DNA from 2 places in the Blautia sp. HCN-1074 genome. Region 1 is predicted to be linked to the other one. Evidence: predicted binding sites of a transcription regulator. Region 1 holds the regulator's gene; the other holds the start of a gene.
What was found. The regulator NrdR, encoded in region 1, represses ribonucleotide reductase genes. The targets are predictions, from matches to a motif close to CACAANATNTTGTG.

Region 1 (7,609 bases):
CTCAAGAGCACCGCCTGCTGCCAGCACCTGATCCAACTGCTCCATACTTGGATTGTGTACCTGGTACAGATTAATATAATCTGTGCGAAGATTATGAAGACTCTTCTCAATATCTGCCGCCATAGATTCTTTTGTGCGCGCCATAGACTTTGTTGCAAGTACAAATTTATCTCTGATGCCTTCTAACGCATATCCAAGATACTCTTCACTTACTGTATAGCCTCTGGCTGTATCAATATAATTCACACCCTGATCTGCCAGTTTATGTAGCAGACTTTTTGTTCCTTCTGCATCAATTCTCTGAATCGGGATTCCACCAAGCCCCATTCTGGAAACTTTTAATCCTGTTTTTCCAAGTGTTACGTATTCCATCACTTCATTCCTCCTATACAAAAACTGCCACCGGTCTTCACCGATGGCAGTCTGATTACGTTCTTATAACCGCAAATCCTTAATGATAACCTGCAATTATACTCTGGAGAGATATTCTCCTGTTCTTGTATCGATTTTCAGTTTATCGCCCTGGTTAACGAACAGCGGAACCTGAACCTGTGCACCTGTTTCTACAGTAGCCGGTTTCGTAGCGCCCTGTGCTGTATTTCCTGCGAATCCTGGCTCTGTCTCAGTAACTTCAAGTTCTACGAACAGAGGTGGCTCGATAGCAAATACGTTTCCGTTATGGGAACAAATCTTAACCATTTCGTTCTCTTTAACGAATTTAAGAGAATCGCCAACCTGATCCTTTGTAAGACCAACCTGATCATATGTCTCTACGTTCATGAAATAGTACAGATCACCATCATCATACAGATACTGCATATCTACACGCTCGATACGTGCTGCCGGGAATTTCTCTGTAGGACGGAAAGATTTTTCAAGAACTGCTCCTGTGATGATATTTTTGTATTTTGTTCTTACGAAAGCAGCACCCTTTCCTGGTTTTACGTGCTGGAATTCAACAATCTGACATACGTTTCCGTCAATTTCAAGTGTGATACCGTTTTTGAAATCACCTGCTGAAATCATAGTTATATTTCCTCCTTAATAGTACAAGTTCAGCGATGCTGTTTCCCGCCGGTTTTCATTCTGAAATGGCATTTACAGCAACAGCCGGTTCAAAGTGTGTGTCTTTCTCATTCTTCATCTTCGTGACACACTCTTATTTAATTTTATAATATTCCGACGCTTTTTTCAACTATTTTTTACATATGTTTTTAATTTTTCTTCAAGCTGGGCGATCAGATCCTCAAAAGGCTTGTCTCCTGTGACCATCTCAACATCCGCAAACTTCGCATAAACCGGATCTCTTTGTTTCAGAAGTTTCTTGATCTTGTCTTCTTTATCTTCACCTTCGATCAAAGGATTATTGCTGGAATTCTCCAGTCTCTTCTTCAATGTAGCGTAAGATCCTTTCAGATATACCACAGTCCCAAGCTTCTTGATATATTTGGCATTCTGCTCCTGCATCGGCAGTCCGGCTCCCAGTGAAATAACTTTCTGTTCCGGATCATCGATTAAAGCCTTAATTACAGTAGTCTCAAGTGCTCTGTAAAATGGTTCTCCAAATCTTTCAAAAATCTCTTTCATTGTAAGGTTCATCTTTTTACTTACTACGCGGTCAACATCTATAAACGGCAGATTAAAATCCTTTGCCAGACGTTTTCCTACTTTTGTTTTTCCTGAACCCATAAATCCTATGATAACAATATGGTTCATGAATTCCCCTCCTCTTTACGGTAAAAATATAGCACAATTCTTTCAAGGTATCTCTTAAGTACGATCTGAATCTCTTCTTTCGGATTGAGTGGTTTCACCAGAATATTACGGATTCCTGCACGTTTCGCTCCAAATATATCAGTAAACAGCTGGTCTCCCACAAAAATCGTATTACTCCTGTCAGTTCCAAGGAGTTCCATTGCCCTGATATAATTCTTCGTTGAAGGCTTGTGTGCATCTTCTATGAAATATTCTCCTATCGCATCATTAAAAGAGGAAACTCTTTCATACTGATTATTCGACAGGAAACAACACTTAAAGCCAAGTTCCTTCAAATGTGCAAACAATGCGCATGCTCTCTCATCTGCCGGTGCGCCATGGGGTACTAAAGTATTATCTATATCAAATAAAAGCCCCCTGTATCCTTGCGCATACAGATTATCAAAGTCAATCACATAAGTAGAATCCACATATTCATCCGGAAAAAAACATTTAAACATTTACAGCTATTCCTTTATTTGTATTTTTTACGATCAACGCTCATTAAGTGGAACGTATACCGCCGGTTCCAGAACGTTCTTGTATGCAGGACGAATGATCTTGTCAGCATTGATAAGCTCTTCCATTCGGTGAGCACTCCATCCTACGATACGCGCAACTGCAAACATCGGCGTAAACAGCTCAAGCGGCAGATCCAGCATACTGTAGACAAAGCCACTGTAGAAATCCACATTGGCACTTACCCCTTTATAAATACGACGTTCCTCTGCAATTACTTCCGGTGCCAGACGTTCTACCATAGAATACAGACCATAATCCTTCATTCTGCCCTTCTCCCTTGCCAGTGTTTCCACATAAGTTTTAAACACTTCGGCTCGCGGATCAGATACAGAATAGATGGCATGTCCCATACCATAGATCAGTCCTTTCTGATCAAATGCTTCTTTATGAAGAAGTCTCTTTAAGTATGCACGGACTTCGTCTTCATCTTTCCAGTCCTTAACTTCTTTCTTCATATCATTGAACATTTTGACAACTTTAATGTTTGCGCCGCCATGTTTTGGTCCTTTTAAAGATCCAAGTGCTGCCGCAATCGCAGAATAAGTATCGGTTCCTGATGAAGAGACAACATGAGTTGTAAATGTAGAGTTATTACCTCCGCCATGCTCCATATGAAGAATAAGTGCAATATCCAGAATCTTCGCTTCCAGATGTGAGTATTTCTTATCTGGTCTTAACATTCTCAGAATGTTCTCTGCCGTTGAAAGTTCTTTCTTCGGATTATGGATATAAAGGCTCTTTCCCTTTATGTAATGGTTATAAGCCTGATAACCATAGACAGACAGCAGTGGAAATACACTGATAAGATTCAGACATTGTCTGAGTACATTTGGCAATGACGTGTCATCTGGATTTGTATCATAAGAATATAATGTGAGCACGCTTCTTGAAAGAGCATTCATAATATCCTTACTTGGTGCTTTCATTACAACATCGCGGACAAAATTTGTCGGGAGTGATCGCTGATCAGCCAGAAGCTCTGTAAAATCAGCAAGCTGCTTCTTGTCAGGAAGCTTCCCAAACAACAACAGATATGTAACTTCTTCAAACCCATATCTGTCGTCTTCAATAAAGCCCTTTGTCAGTTCTTTAATATCGTATCCCCTGTAGGAAAGACTGCCTACACATGGAACTTCTTTACCATCTACGATCTTTGTAGCTTTGACATTGGAAACCTGTGTCAGCCCCGCAAGAACGCCTTTTCCATTAATGTCACGCAGACCTCTCTTTACATCATATTTTCCATATAGAGAAAGATCCAGACTTGTATGCTCCTTGCAGATATCAGTCAGATTTTCAATTTCAGGTGTTACTTTCATTTTAAATCCCGCCATGTAATTAAATCCCCTTTCTTCACAATTTTGTCGATAATAAATCCCCCTCTTCATCCCTGATCTGTTATGAGATACTGATCTGTTATGAGATACTGATCGATAATGTTACTTTTCACTGCTAATATCCCGCAAGTTACCGGGTATAACAAGTATAGAATGAATCGTAACCGAAACCTTAAAACGTTACTGTTCACTCCATTCACAGTAACGTAGCCAAAATTCATTCCAGATTGCCTGCGGCAATGGAATTTTGGCTTGTATGTCTCGGGATTTTGGCATATTCATGCCAAAACACCTCGCGGAATAGTGGTGTGTGAACAGTAACCTTAAAACAATAACTGCTTCCAGCTATTTAATAAAAGTATAGCATTTTTTTTCCATCTGGTCTATATTTTATATAAACTGTTTTTTCTTTCACCAGATCGTGTGTCAATCGGATATTCGCAATCCGCTTTCGCTACTGGCTCATAAATGTTACAGAAATTATAGTGACCAATATCATATGGATGATTCTTAACATTTTCTCATATTTAACTTTTTTTATCAAGTCAAAATTTGTTCACAAAATTTTTATAAAAAAATTTCATTTGGCTCTTTCCATTTGTAACACTTTAGTGTATAATAACGTCGATTTAAAAATTATAACTTAAACGATCGACGAGGAGGAAATCATTATGTCTTATACTGAAGAGGTATACGAGAGAGTCGTAGCACAGAATCCAAATGAGCCTGAATTCCATCAGGCAGTAAAGGAAGTTTTAGACTCCCTTAAAGTCGTAATCGACAAAAATGAAGAAGAATACCGCAAACTTTCCATTCTGGAGCGTCTTGTTGAGCCAGAAAGAATCATTTCTTTCCGTGTTCCGTGGGTAGATGACAAAGGTGTTGTACAGGTAAACAAGGGTTATCGTGTACAGTTCAACAGCGCAATCGGACCATACAAGGGTGGTTTAAGATTCCATCCGTCAGTAAACCAGGGAATTCTTAAATTCTTAGGTTTTGAGCAGATCTTCAAGAACTCTCTTACAGGTCTTCCAATCGGCGGCGGTAAAGGTGGTTCCAACTTCGATCCTAAAGGAAAATCTGACAGAGAAGTTATGGCATTCTGCCAGAGCTTTATGACAGAGCTTTCCAAATATATCGGCGCTGACATGGACGTTCCTGCAGGTGATATCGGTGTAGGCGGACGTGAGATCGGTTATCTGTACGGACAGTACAAGAGAAACCGTGGATTATATGAAGGTGTTCTCACAGGTAAAGGTCTTTCCTATGGTGGATCTTTAATCCGTACACAGGCTACAGGATATGGTCTTGTATATATGCTTGACGAGATGGTTAAAGCTAAAAACGATACAATTTCCGGTAAAACTCTTATCGTAACAGGTTCCGGTAACGTTGCTATCTACGCTGTAGAAAAAGCTACTGAACTTGGCGGTAAAGTTGTTGCTATGTGCGACTCCAACGGATATATCTATGATCCGGAAGGAATCAAACTTGACATCGTTAAAGATATCAAAGAAGTAAAACGTGGACGTATCAAAGAATATGCTGATCGTGTTGAAGGCGCTACTTACACAGAAGGAAAAGGTATCTGGAATATCAAATGCGATATCTATCTTCCATGCGCAACACAGAACGAGCTTGATCTTGACGCCGTTAAAACTCTTATCGCAAACGGCTGCAAATATGTTGCAGAAGGTGCTAACATGCCTACTACCCGTGAAGCAACAGATTATCTTATGGCAAACGGCGTAACATTTATGCCTGGTAAAGCTGCTAATGCCGGTGGTGTTGCTACTTCCGCGCTGGAAATGTGCCAGAACTCTGCAAGACTTTCCTGGACAGCTGAAGAAGTTGATGCAAAACTTCATCAGATCATGGTTGACATCTTCAACAAAGTTGATGATGCTTCCAAACGTTATGGAATGGAAGGCAACTACGTTGTAGGTGCTAACATCGCAGGCTTTGAGAAAGTTGTAGATGCTATGAAAGCTCAGGGTATTGTTTAATTTTTAATTCGTTAACTACCCCATAAAAAATACACATAAAAAGTCGGTGGAATTAATTCTGCCGGCTTTTTATAATGTAAAAATATACTCCATTTTTCGTCTGTATTTTGGATATTTCCAAATAATTTGTCAATCGGATATTCGCAATCCGCTTACCTGTAATATAAAAACTGCTGTCTGATATATGCGGTCTTTCCCCCGCTATCTCAAAACAGCAGCTATCTTTTTTTTCACAGCATCTGATCAATATTAATGTGTTAATTCATAAACTTCTTCAGTTCATCCATAAATGTACTGACATCTTTAAATTCTCTGTACACTGATGCGAAACGTACATAAGCAACCGCATCCAGATCTTTGAGATGATTCATCACGATCTCTCCAATCTTTGTGCTGGAAATTTCTTTTTCTTCCGTATTAAAAATTTCCCCTTCGATGGCATCCATCATTTCTTCCACTTTATCTATAGATATCGGTCTTTTATAGCACGCTCTCAGAATGCCTGCCTGAATCTTGGCACGACTGTACTGCTCTCTGTTCTGATCTTTCTTGATCACCGTAAGCGGAATACTCTCCACTTTCTCATATGTAGTAAATCTTCTGCCACAGGCATCGCATAAACGGCGGCGGCGAATAGAGTTTGTATCCTCTACCGGTCTGGAATCAACTACTCTCGTGTTATCCTGATTACAAAATGGACACTTCATAGGACGTCCCCCCTTTTTAAGTCATATCACGTTTTCTGTGAGATTATGTTGTATAGCTGTAACTATTCAGCAGTCTACTATCCCATGAGATATTTTCACATAGAAACATGGTACTGAACAGTTATGTATGAGTTTATTATACTGTATTTCTATTTGAAGTGTCAATAAAAGGACTTGCATAAATTTTCGCAAAAATACATAAATTGTTATCAGATAACGTTACTGTTCATTTCAATCTCGGTAACGGATAACTCTTTGTATTCAGAAAGGATCTTCCAATTCTATGAGAATCTGCGAATTAAAGCAAAAAGAAGTAATCAATACCTGTACCTGTCGAAGTCTTGGATGTCCTGTTGATATAGAATTCGACTGCAAAACCAATCGTCTGACAGCTTTGATCGTGCCTGGTCCCGGAAAACTGTGTTGTCTTTTTGGACATGACAGCGAATATCTCATTCCCTGGGAATGTATCTGCCGAATTGGTGATGATATTATTCTTGTGGAGATTGAAGAAGAAAAATGTTTACATAAATAACCATATATCCACACCTGCTGCGGCGTCAGGCGGATATAGCGATATGCTTTAAGCCTTTACTTTGTCAAGGGGCAATATTTTTTATATTTTCCAGTTAAAAGTATAATTATTCCTCCATCTGAGAATCATTCTTACTGAAACATTATCAGGTAAATTTTACTGTTTTACGTTTAAGGATAATAAGGAGGATTCAAAAAAGATGGCACTGAACAAAGTAGAAATCTGTGGAGTCAATACGGCGAAACTTCCTGTTCTTAATGCAGAAGAAAAAGAAGAACTGTTCAGCCGTATCAAAAAAGGTGATGAACAGGCACGTGAATTATACATCAAAGGAAATCTGCGGCTGGTCCTCAGTGTGATACGAAGATTTCAAAACAGCAGCGAAAATGCAGATGATCTCTTTCAGATCGGCTGTATCGGCCTGATCAAAGCAATCGATAACTTTGACACAACTCTACAGGTAAAATTTTCAACATATGCCGTTCCCATGATCATTGGAGAAATCCGAAGATACCTAAGGGATAATAACAGCATTCGTGTAAGCCGCTCTCTTCGCGACATTGCATATAAAGCGATCTATACCCGCGAAACTTATATGAAACAGCATCTTAAAGAACCGACAGTCACCGAAATTGCACAGGAAATCGGTATCGAAAAAGAAATGATCGTATACGCTCTGGACGCGATTCAAAATCCGGTAAGCCTCTTTGAACCGGTTTATACCGAAGGAGGAGATACTCTTTATGT
Region 2 (7,609 bases), on a different contig from region 1:
TTCAGCCAGACGATGCGCCTGATCATTATCCCACAGGCATTTAAGAATGTACTTCCGGCACTGGTAAATGAATTTATCGTGCTGATTAAAGAGACATCTATCATCGGTTACATCGGTATGATGGACCTGACAAAGGGTGCTATGCTGATTCAGAGCCGTACCTATAATGCGTTCTGGCCATTGATGGCGGCAGCAGCGATCTATCTTGTGATTGTTGGAATCCTTACATGGGGTATGAATAAACTGGAAAGGAGATTGAGAACCAGTGAGCGATAAGAATGTACTGATCCAGGTGAAAGAACTGAAAAAAGCTTTTGGCAGTAATCAGGTTCTTGACGGAATTACAACAGATATCTGTCAGGGAGAAGTAGTAGCGATCATCGGTCCTTCCGGTTCCGGTAAATCTACTTTCCTGAGATCTTTAAATCTTCTGGAGGTTCCGACAGGCGGACAGATTCTCTTTGAGGGAACAGATATCACAGATCCGAAGGTCGATATCAACAGACACCGTCAGAAAATCGGAATGGTGTTCCAGCAGTTTAATCTTTTTCCGCATAAAACGGTAAAACAGAACATTATGCTGGCGCCGGTAGAACTGAAACTGATGACAAAGGAAGAAGCGTCTAAGAAAGCGGATGAGCTTCTGACGCGTGTAGGACTTCCGGACAAAGCCAATGCATATCCGGATATGCTTTCCGGTGGACAGAAGCAGCGTATTGCTATTGCCCGTTCTCTGGCTATGAACCCGGATGTAATGCTCTTTGACGAGCCGACTTCCGCACTCGACCCTGAGATGGTTGGTGAGGTTCTGGAGCTGATGAAGGAGCTTGCACAGTCCGGTATGACCATGGTTGTTGTTACTCATGAGATGGGATTTGCCAGAGAAGTAGCGACAAGAGTTATTTTCATCGACGATGGTAAGATTCAGGAGGAGAACACACCGAAAGAATTCTTCGAGAATCCGAAGAATCAGAGACTGAGAGACTTCCTTTCAAAAGTTTTATAACAGGGAATTATAATGCTGAAAAAATTTAACAGTTTTATAGAGAAATGGATGGCACTGGTAACACCGACATGCCTGTTGGTGGGCGTGTGTTTTCCTGATATTGCCAAATGCGGTCTGCCTTATGTGCCGGCCGTATTTGCATTTATAACATTTGCGGGGGCGCTGAAATCGCGTTTCCGTGACGTGGCGAATGTGTTTCGCCATCCGGGGGCGCTGCTTATCATTATGCTTTTGCTTCATGTTGTGATACCGGCAGCGGCCTGTGGCGCAGGGCATATTTTCTTTGGCGATAATATGGATCTGATCACAGGAATGGTGCTGGAATTTGCAGTTCCTACGGCAGTAGTAAGCCTGATGTGGGTGACAATTTATGAGGGAAACAGCCCGTTATCGTTGTCACTTGTGGTTCTGGATACGGTGCTGGCACCGTTTCTGATTCCGGCTACTTTGCGGATTCTGCTGGGTTCCGCAGTGACGATGGATCCGGCGAAAATGATGCGGGAGCTGGTATTTATGGTGGCACTTCCGGCTATCGCTGCGATGACTTTGAACCAGGTTACAGATGGAAAAGTGATGAAGACATGGCCGGGAAAACTGGCACCTTTTTCCAAGCTGGCATTGATGTTTGTGGTGACCTCTAATTCATCTAAAGTGGCGCCGTATATCAGGAATATGAATATGCAGAGGGTGAAAGTGGCATTGGCAATTCTGGTGCTGGCTGCATCAGGATATGCGCTTGGCTGGCTGGTGGCTCATGTGTTCAGACGTGACCGAAGTACAGCGGTTTCGATGATGTATGGAACAGGAATGAGAAATATCAGCGCAGGAGCAGTGATAGCGGCTGCATATTTTCCGGGAGAGGTGATGTTTCCAGTTATGATCGGGACGTTGTTTCAGCAGGTGCTGGCGGCATTGTTTGGAAAGCTGCTGGCACAGAAGAGTATGAGAACTGCTATAGAGTGAGTTGCATTCGTACTATGTAAAACAGGGACTGTAAGCAGAAATTGATATAAAATATCAATCAGCTTACAGTCCCTGTTTATATTATCAGCATTGGAATATGTTTTTTGCGAAAGAAGAGACAGGTATCTGCTTCTCAATTCTCAGGAGAATCAATCTGCGATTCAGTCTTCTCTGCATTTGAAGCCGCTACATATTTCTTAAGTTCTTTGTAGCAATATTTGATGATTTCTTTACGGGTAATGATACCGATAAAGTATCCCTGATCATCGACAACCGGAACATAATTCTGGTTAATGGCCTTATCAAGCAGATCCTCCATATCGGAGTCTGCGTGAACTGCTTTGTAGGTTGCCCTGCGTGGGATAGCCATGATTGAAATGCCCTCGGCTGTTTTCAGATTTGGGACATTTAAAGTTTTCATCCCCCAGAGCAGATCACCTTCAGAAATGGTTCCTTTATATTTTCCATCCAGACTCAGAAGTGGAATACAAGAGAACTTCCTGTGCTCCATTTTCTCAAGTGTCTGGCGGAGTGTTTCATCTTCAAATATATATGCTACGTCGCTTTTTGGTGTTAAGAAAAACAAAATATTCACTTGTGTATTTACCCCGCTACATTCATTGCGATATGCGCAGATATATCTGGGCATATGTGATTATCTGATATAGATATACTGACGAATCAATATCTGAAATTGTCGGTCAGCATGCTTATGCTTCGGATGATACAGCTATTTCTTACAGAAGCTGTACACCCTTGGCCTCAGCCTCTTTCATAACTTCTTCCGGCCACAGGGAAGCGTGTACTTCACCGATATGAGCTTTTCTGAGGAAGAACATGCAGATACGGGACTGGCCGATACCACCACCGATGGTGTATGGGAGTTCTTTGTTCAGGATTGCTTTCTGGAAAGGAAGCTCGCGTCTGTCGTCGCAGCCTGCGATAGTCAGCTGTTTGTCAAGGGCGTTTTCATCAACACGGATACCCATGGAAGAGAGTTCCAGTGCGATGTCAAGAACCGGATAATAAACGAGGATATCACCGTTTAATTCCCAGTCATCATAGTCCGGCGCACGTCCGTCGTGGCGTTCTCCGTTAGTTAATGTCTTACCAACCTGCATAAGGAATACAGCGCCTTTTTCTTTAACGACTTTGTATTCACGTTCCTTAGGGGTAAGATCCGGATACATGTCAACCAGTTCCTGTGTGCTGACAAATGCGATCTCTCTTGGAAGGATTTCTTCGATATAATCATACTGAACAGCCATATATTTCTCTGTTTTACGAAGAACGCTGTAGATCGCGCGTACTGTGGATACAAGTGTGTCCATGTTGCGCTCTTCTTTGCTGATGATCTTTTCCCAGTCCCACTGGTCTACATATACAGAGTGGATGTTATCCAGGTCTTCGTCTCTTCTGATGGCGATCATGTCTGTGTAAAGACCTTCACCATGAGCGAAACCATATTTCTGTAATGCGTATCTTTTCCATTTGGCAAGAGAGTGTACGATCTCGGCATTCTCTTTCTGTCCTTTGATATCAAAGCTTACCGGGCGTTCTACACCGTTTAAGTTGTCGTTCAGACCGGATGACGGATTTACGAATACCGGAGCGGAAACTCGCAGCAGATTGAGCTTCTGGGAGAGCGTCTGCTGGAAGAAATCTTTCACAGTCTTAATGGCAATCTGGGTATCGTGGAGATTTAAAGCTGACTGATACCCGTCAGGAATTTTAATCTGATCCATTATTGGAATCCTCCTACAATTCTGTATTTGCATATTCCATAGCAAAACAATAAAATATTATAGATATTCTACATTATTTTATTGTTCAGCTATTGATGAATATCCATTAACCATTTGTTACAGATTACTAAGTGAATGGCAACAATCCTGTTACGGTTCATTCAGTTCTCAGTAACACAATCTTTCACTTCGCTATTATAACAGGAAAATATCTGTTTGACAATTTCCACCTTGCAAGATTAGTGTAAAATGTTACAATAAAAATGACAGAAAATCGGATTATGAAACGGACTACGGATAATTATAGAATACAGGGGGAAGATATATGGGAAAGAGATGCCAGGTTTGTGACGGGCCGGTCGTAAATGGAAGATGTAAATATTGTGGAATGCCATATAGAAATGATTTGGAACTGTATCATCTGAATGAAGATCGGTCAGAGCATTATCGCCATGCATCGGCGAAAGTAAGAAAGGCTATGGCCGAGAGCGAGATACCACTGCCGGACAGAAATAAAACGGCAAATAAGTCTTCGAAAACCAGTACGGTAAAAAAGACAGTGCCGAAGGCAAAAACAGAAAAAGTGCAGACTTCAGTAAAAAAAGCGTCGGCAGGACAGAATGTCGGCACTCGTACATATACCACGAATCGAAATCCCGTACAGAAGCGGAAAGAGAAGAAAAAGAGCAAAAAGGGAGCAACTGTATTCTGGATCATTGTTGTAATTTTACTGAGTGTTGCAGCACAGACCGAAGAGTACTGGGATAGTATTGGATATAGAATTGAGTCGTTTATCAATGATGAGTTTGGAATAAATCCCGGCAGTGTTTTTTCAGGCAGCGACAGCGATGATGGGGAAACAGAGACAAAAGACTGGGATAATAAAGTCAGTAAGGTTGCGGAATCAACCGAGAATATTCAGGGCACCGAACCGGATACTTATATTTTCGCGGGAGAAAGTTATGTGGTTGGAGAGAATTATATAAAGACACAAGAAGGCATCTATGGTTTAGAGGATATAGAGTATGAATTTTTAATTGAGCCGGGAGAATATAAGATTAAATCCGGCTGGGAAGAGGTGGCACTGGAGATTAAGTACACTACTGGAAAGAAGAAAACTGTAAAATTTGACGAAGCAGGACAGCAGGAGAGAATGGAATTACATGTAGGGGATGAGGTTACTGCGGTATCTCTGGACGGTCAAGAGAATTATCTTGCATTATATAAAATTCAGCAATATGACGAATAATTTTTTTGCTCTTCCCTTTTACCAGAGTCTGTGCTATACTTGATAAACGTACCACATATAGAATAAATTGTGGACAACGAAAGAAAATAATACTATATCTTGTATATGGGAGCGAAAAGTATGATATATGTAATAAAGAAAGATGGCACAAGAGAAGAGTTTAATTCACAGAAGATCGTAGCGGCAGTAAATAAGTCGGCGGCCAGAATCTTATATACATTTTCTGACAAAGAGAAAGAATTTATCTGCCATTTTGCGGAAGAACATGCAGAAGCACTGGGCAAGAATGAGATACAGATTCAGGAGATGCATAATATTGTGGAAGGAGCACTTGAGAGAGTGAATCCGGCTGTAGCCAAGAGTTATCGTGACTACAGAAATTACAAACTTGACTTTATCCATATGATGGATGATGTATATACGAAGAGTCAGGCAATCCGTTATATCGGTGATAAGAGTAATGCAAATACAGACAGCGCACTGGTTGCTACGAAGCGAAGCCTGATTTTTAATGAACTGAATAAAGAGCTTTATCGTAAATTCTTCATGAACCGTAATGAACTTCAGGCTTGTAAAGATGGTTATATTTATATCCATGACCAGTCAGCACGTCTTGATACCATGAACTGCTGCCTGTTTGATGTGGCATCCGTATTAAGCGGCGGATTCGAGATGGGAAATGTATGGTACAACGAGCCGAAGACATTGGATACAGCGTTTGACGTTATGGGGGATATCATCCTGAGCACCGCTGCACAGCAGTATGGCGGATTTACAGTACCTGAAGTGGATAAGATTCTTGCTCCGTATGCACAGAAGAGCTATGATAAATATATTCAGGAATTTATGAAGTACTCTGATGAGAGCTGGACCGGACGTGAGGAGCGTGCGATTGAGTATGCACTTGATAAAGTCCGCAGAGACTTTGACCAGGGATGGCAGGGAATCGAGTATAAGCTGAATACAGTGGGATCTTCCAGAGGAGATTATCCGTTTGTGACAGTAACTCTTGGACTGGGAACTAAGCAGTTTGAGAAGATGGCAAGTGTATCTCTTCTTGAAGTGCACAAAGGCGGACAGGGTAAAACAGGACGTAAGAAACCGGTGCTTTTCCCGAAGATCGTATTTCTGTATGACGAGAACATTCATGGAAAAGGCAAGATCAGTGAGGATGTATTCGAGGCAGGCGTTGACTGCTCTGCCAAGACAATGTATCCGGACTGGCTTTCTATGTCCGGAAAAGGATATATTTCCAGTATGTACAAGCAGTATGGAAAGGTTATCAGCCCGATGGGATGCCGTGCTTTCTTAAGCCCATGGTATGAACGTGGCGGAATGTACCCGGCAGATGACAAGGATGTGCCTGTATTTGTAGGCAGATTTAACATTGGTGCGGTAAGTCTTCATCTTCCGATGATTCTTGCGAAAGCGAGAGCAGAGAGCAGAGATTTCTATGAGGTACTGGATTTCTATCTTGAGATGATCCGTAATCTTCATATCCGTACGTATGATTATCTTGGACAGATGCGAGCTTCTACCAACCCACTGGCATATTGCGAGGGTGGTTTTTATGGTGGACATCTGAAACCGAATGAGAAGATTGGAAAGATTCTGAAGCCGATGACAGCTTCCTTTGGTATCACAGCGTTGAATGAGCTTCAGGAGCTTTATAATGGTAAATCTATCGCTGAGGACGGACAGTTTGCACTGGATGTTCTGAAATATATCAATAAGAAGGTAAATGAGTTTAAAGAGGAAGATGGTTATCTTTATGCAATTTATGGAACACCGGCAGAAAGTCTGTGTGGTCTGCAAGTTGAACAGTTCCGTAAGATGTACGGTATTGTCAAAGGCGTTTCCGACCGTCCGTATGTGAGCAACAGCTTCCACTGTCATGTAACCGAAGATGTAACCCCGATCGAGAAACAGGATCTGGAGGGACGTTTCTGGGAACTGTGTAATGGCGGTAAGATTCAGTATGTACGTTATCCAATCGGTTATAATCGTGAAGCAATCCGTACACTGATCCGCAGAGCGATGTCTCTGGGATATTATGAAGGAGTTAACCTTTCTCTTGCTTACTGTGACGACTGTGGACATGAGGAGCTTGAGATGGATGTGTGTCCGGTTTGCGGTTCCAAGAACCTGACTAAGATTGACCGTATGAATGGATATCTCTCTTACAGCCGTGTGCATGGTGATACACGTCTGAATGAAGCTAAGATGGCAGAGATTGCGGAACGTAAATCTATGTAAATATAAAAAATATGAAAGTAAAAACCAGGGAGTCTTGCAAATGAAATTATCTGCAAGACTCCCTGGTTTTTTATATGATGGATTCTATATTTTATTATTTAATGATAGTTCCGGTCTTTTCATAATATCCGTCTTTTGCATGAGAGATATCTGTGATAATAGTTCTTCTGCCATCACCCTTTTCAATGAAGGCAATTCCTGCTTCAAATTTAGGGAGCATGGAACCTGGTGCGAACTGGTTCTCATCCATGTATTTCTTTGCTTCATCTACGGTGATGGTGTCAAGATATTCTTCATTGTCCTGACCAAGGTTTAAGCTGACTTTTTCTACACTTGTGAGAATCAACAGGGTATCTGCGTTTAATTCCTCTGCAAGAAGTCCGCTGGAAA

Region 2: a site for NrdR is predicted at 5,054-5,067, ahead of nrdD (anaerobic ribonucleoside-triphosphate reductase). Genes of this name have one in related genera too.

Annotation. Positions count from the first base shown of each region.
Region 1 covers NZ_JBBKBP010000002.1:15,010-22,618, reverse strand. Annotated here, with positions in the region: gene WKT11_RS02320 (aldo/keto reductase) at 1-372, opposite strand, end outside; gene efp (elongation factor P) at 469-1,026, opposite strand; gene WKT11_RS02310 (shikimate kinase) at 1,192-1,716, opposite strand; gene WKT11_RS02305 (YqeG family HAD IIIA-type phosphatase) at 1,713-2,216, opposite strand; gene WKT11_RS02300 (citrate/2-methylcitrate synthase) at 2,250-3,611, opposite strand; gene gdhA (NADP-specific glutamate dehydrogenase) at 4,286-5,620, shown strand; gene nrdR (transcriptional regulator NrdR) at 5,878-6,327, opposite strand; gene WKT11_RS02285 (PRC-barrel domain-containing protein) at 6,611-6,862, shown strand; gene sigG (RNA polymerase sporulation sigma factor SigG) at 7,062-7,609, shown strand, end outside.
Region 2 covers NZ_JBBKBP010000003.1:160,852-168,460, reverse strand. Annotated here, with positions in the region: gene WKT11_RS04630 (amino acid ABC transporter permease) at 1-276, shown strand, start outside; gene WKT11_RS04625 (amino acid ABC transporter ATP-binding protein) at 266-1,006, shown strand; gene WKT11_RS04620 (bile acid:sodium symporter family protein) at 1,019-1,969, shown strand; gene WKT11_RS04615 (CBS domain-containing protein) at 2,103-2,564, opposite strand; gene asnA (aspartate--ammonia ligase) at 2,707-3,714, opposite strand; gene WKT11_RS04605 (hypothetical protein) at 4,040-4,963, shown strand; gene nrdD (anaerobic ribonucleoside-triphosphate reductase) at 5,084-7,219, shown strand; gene arcC (carbamate kinase) at 7,314-7,609, opposite strand, start outside.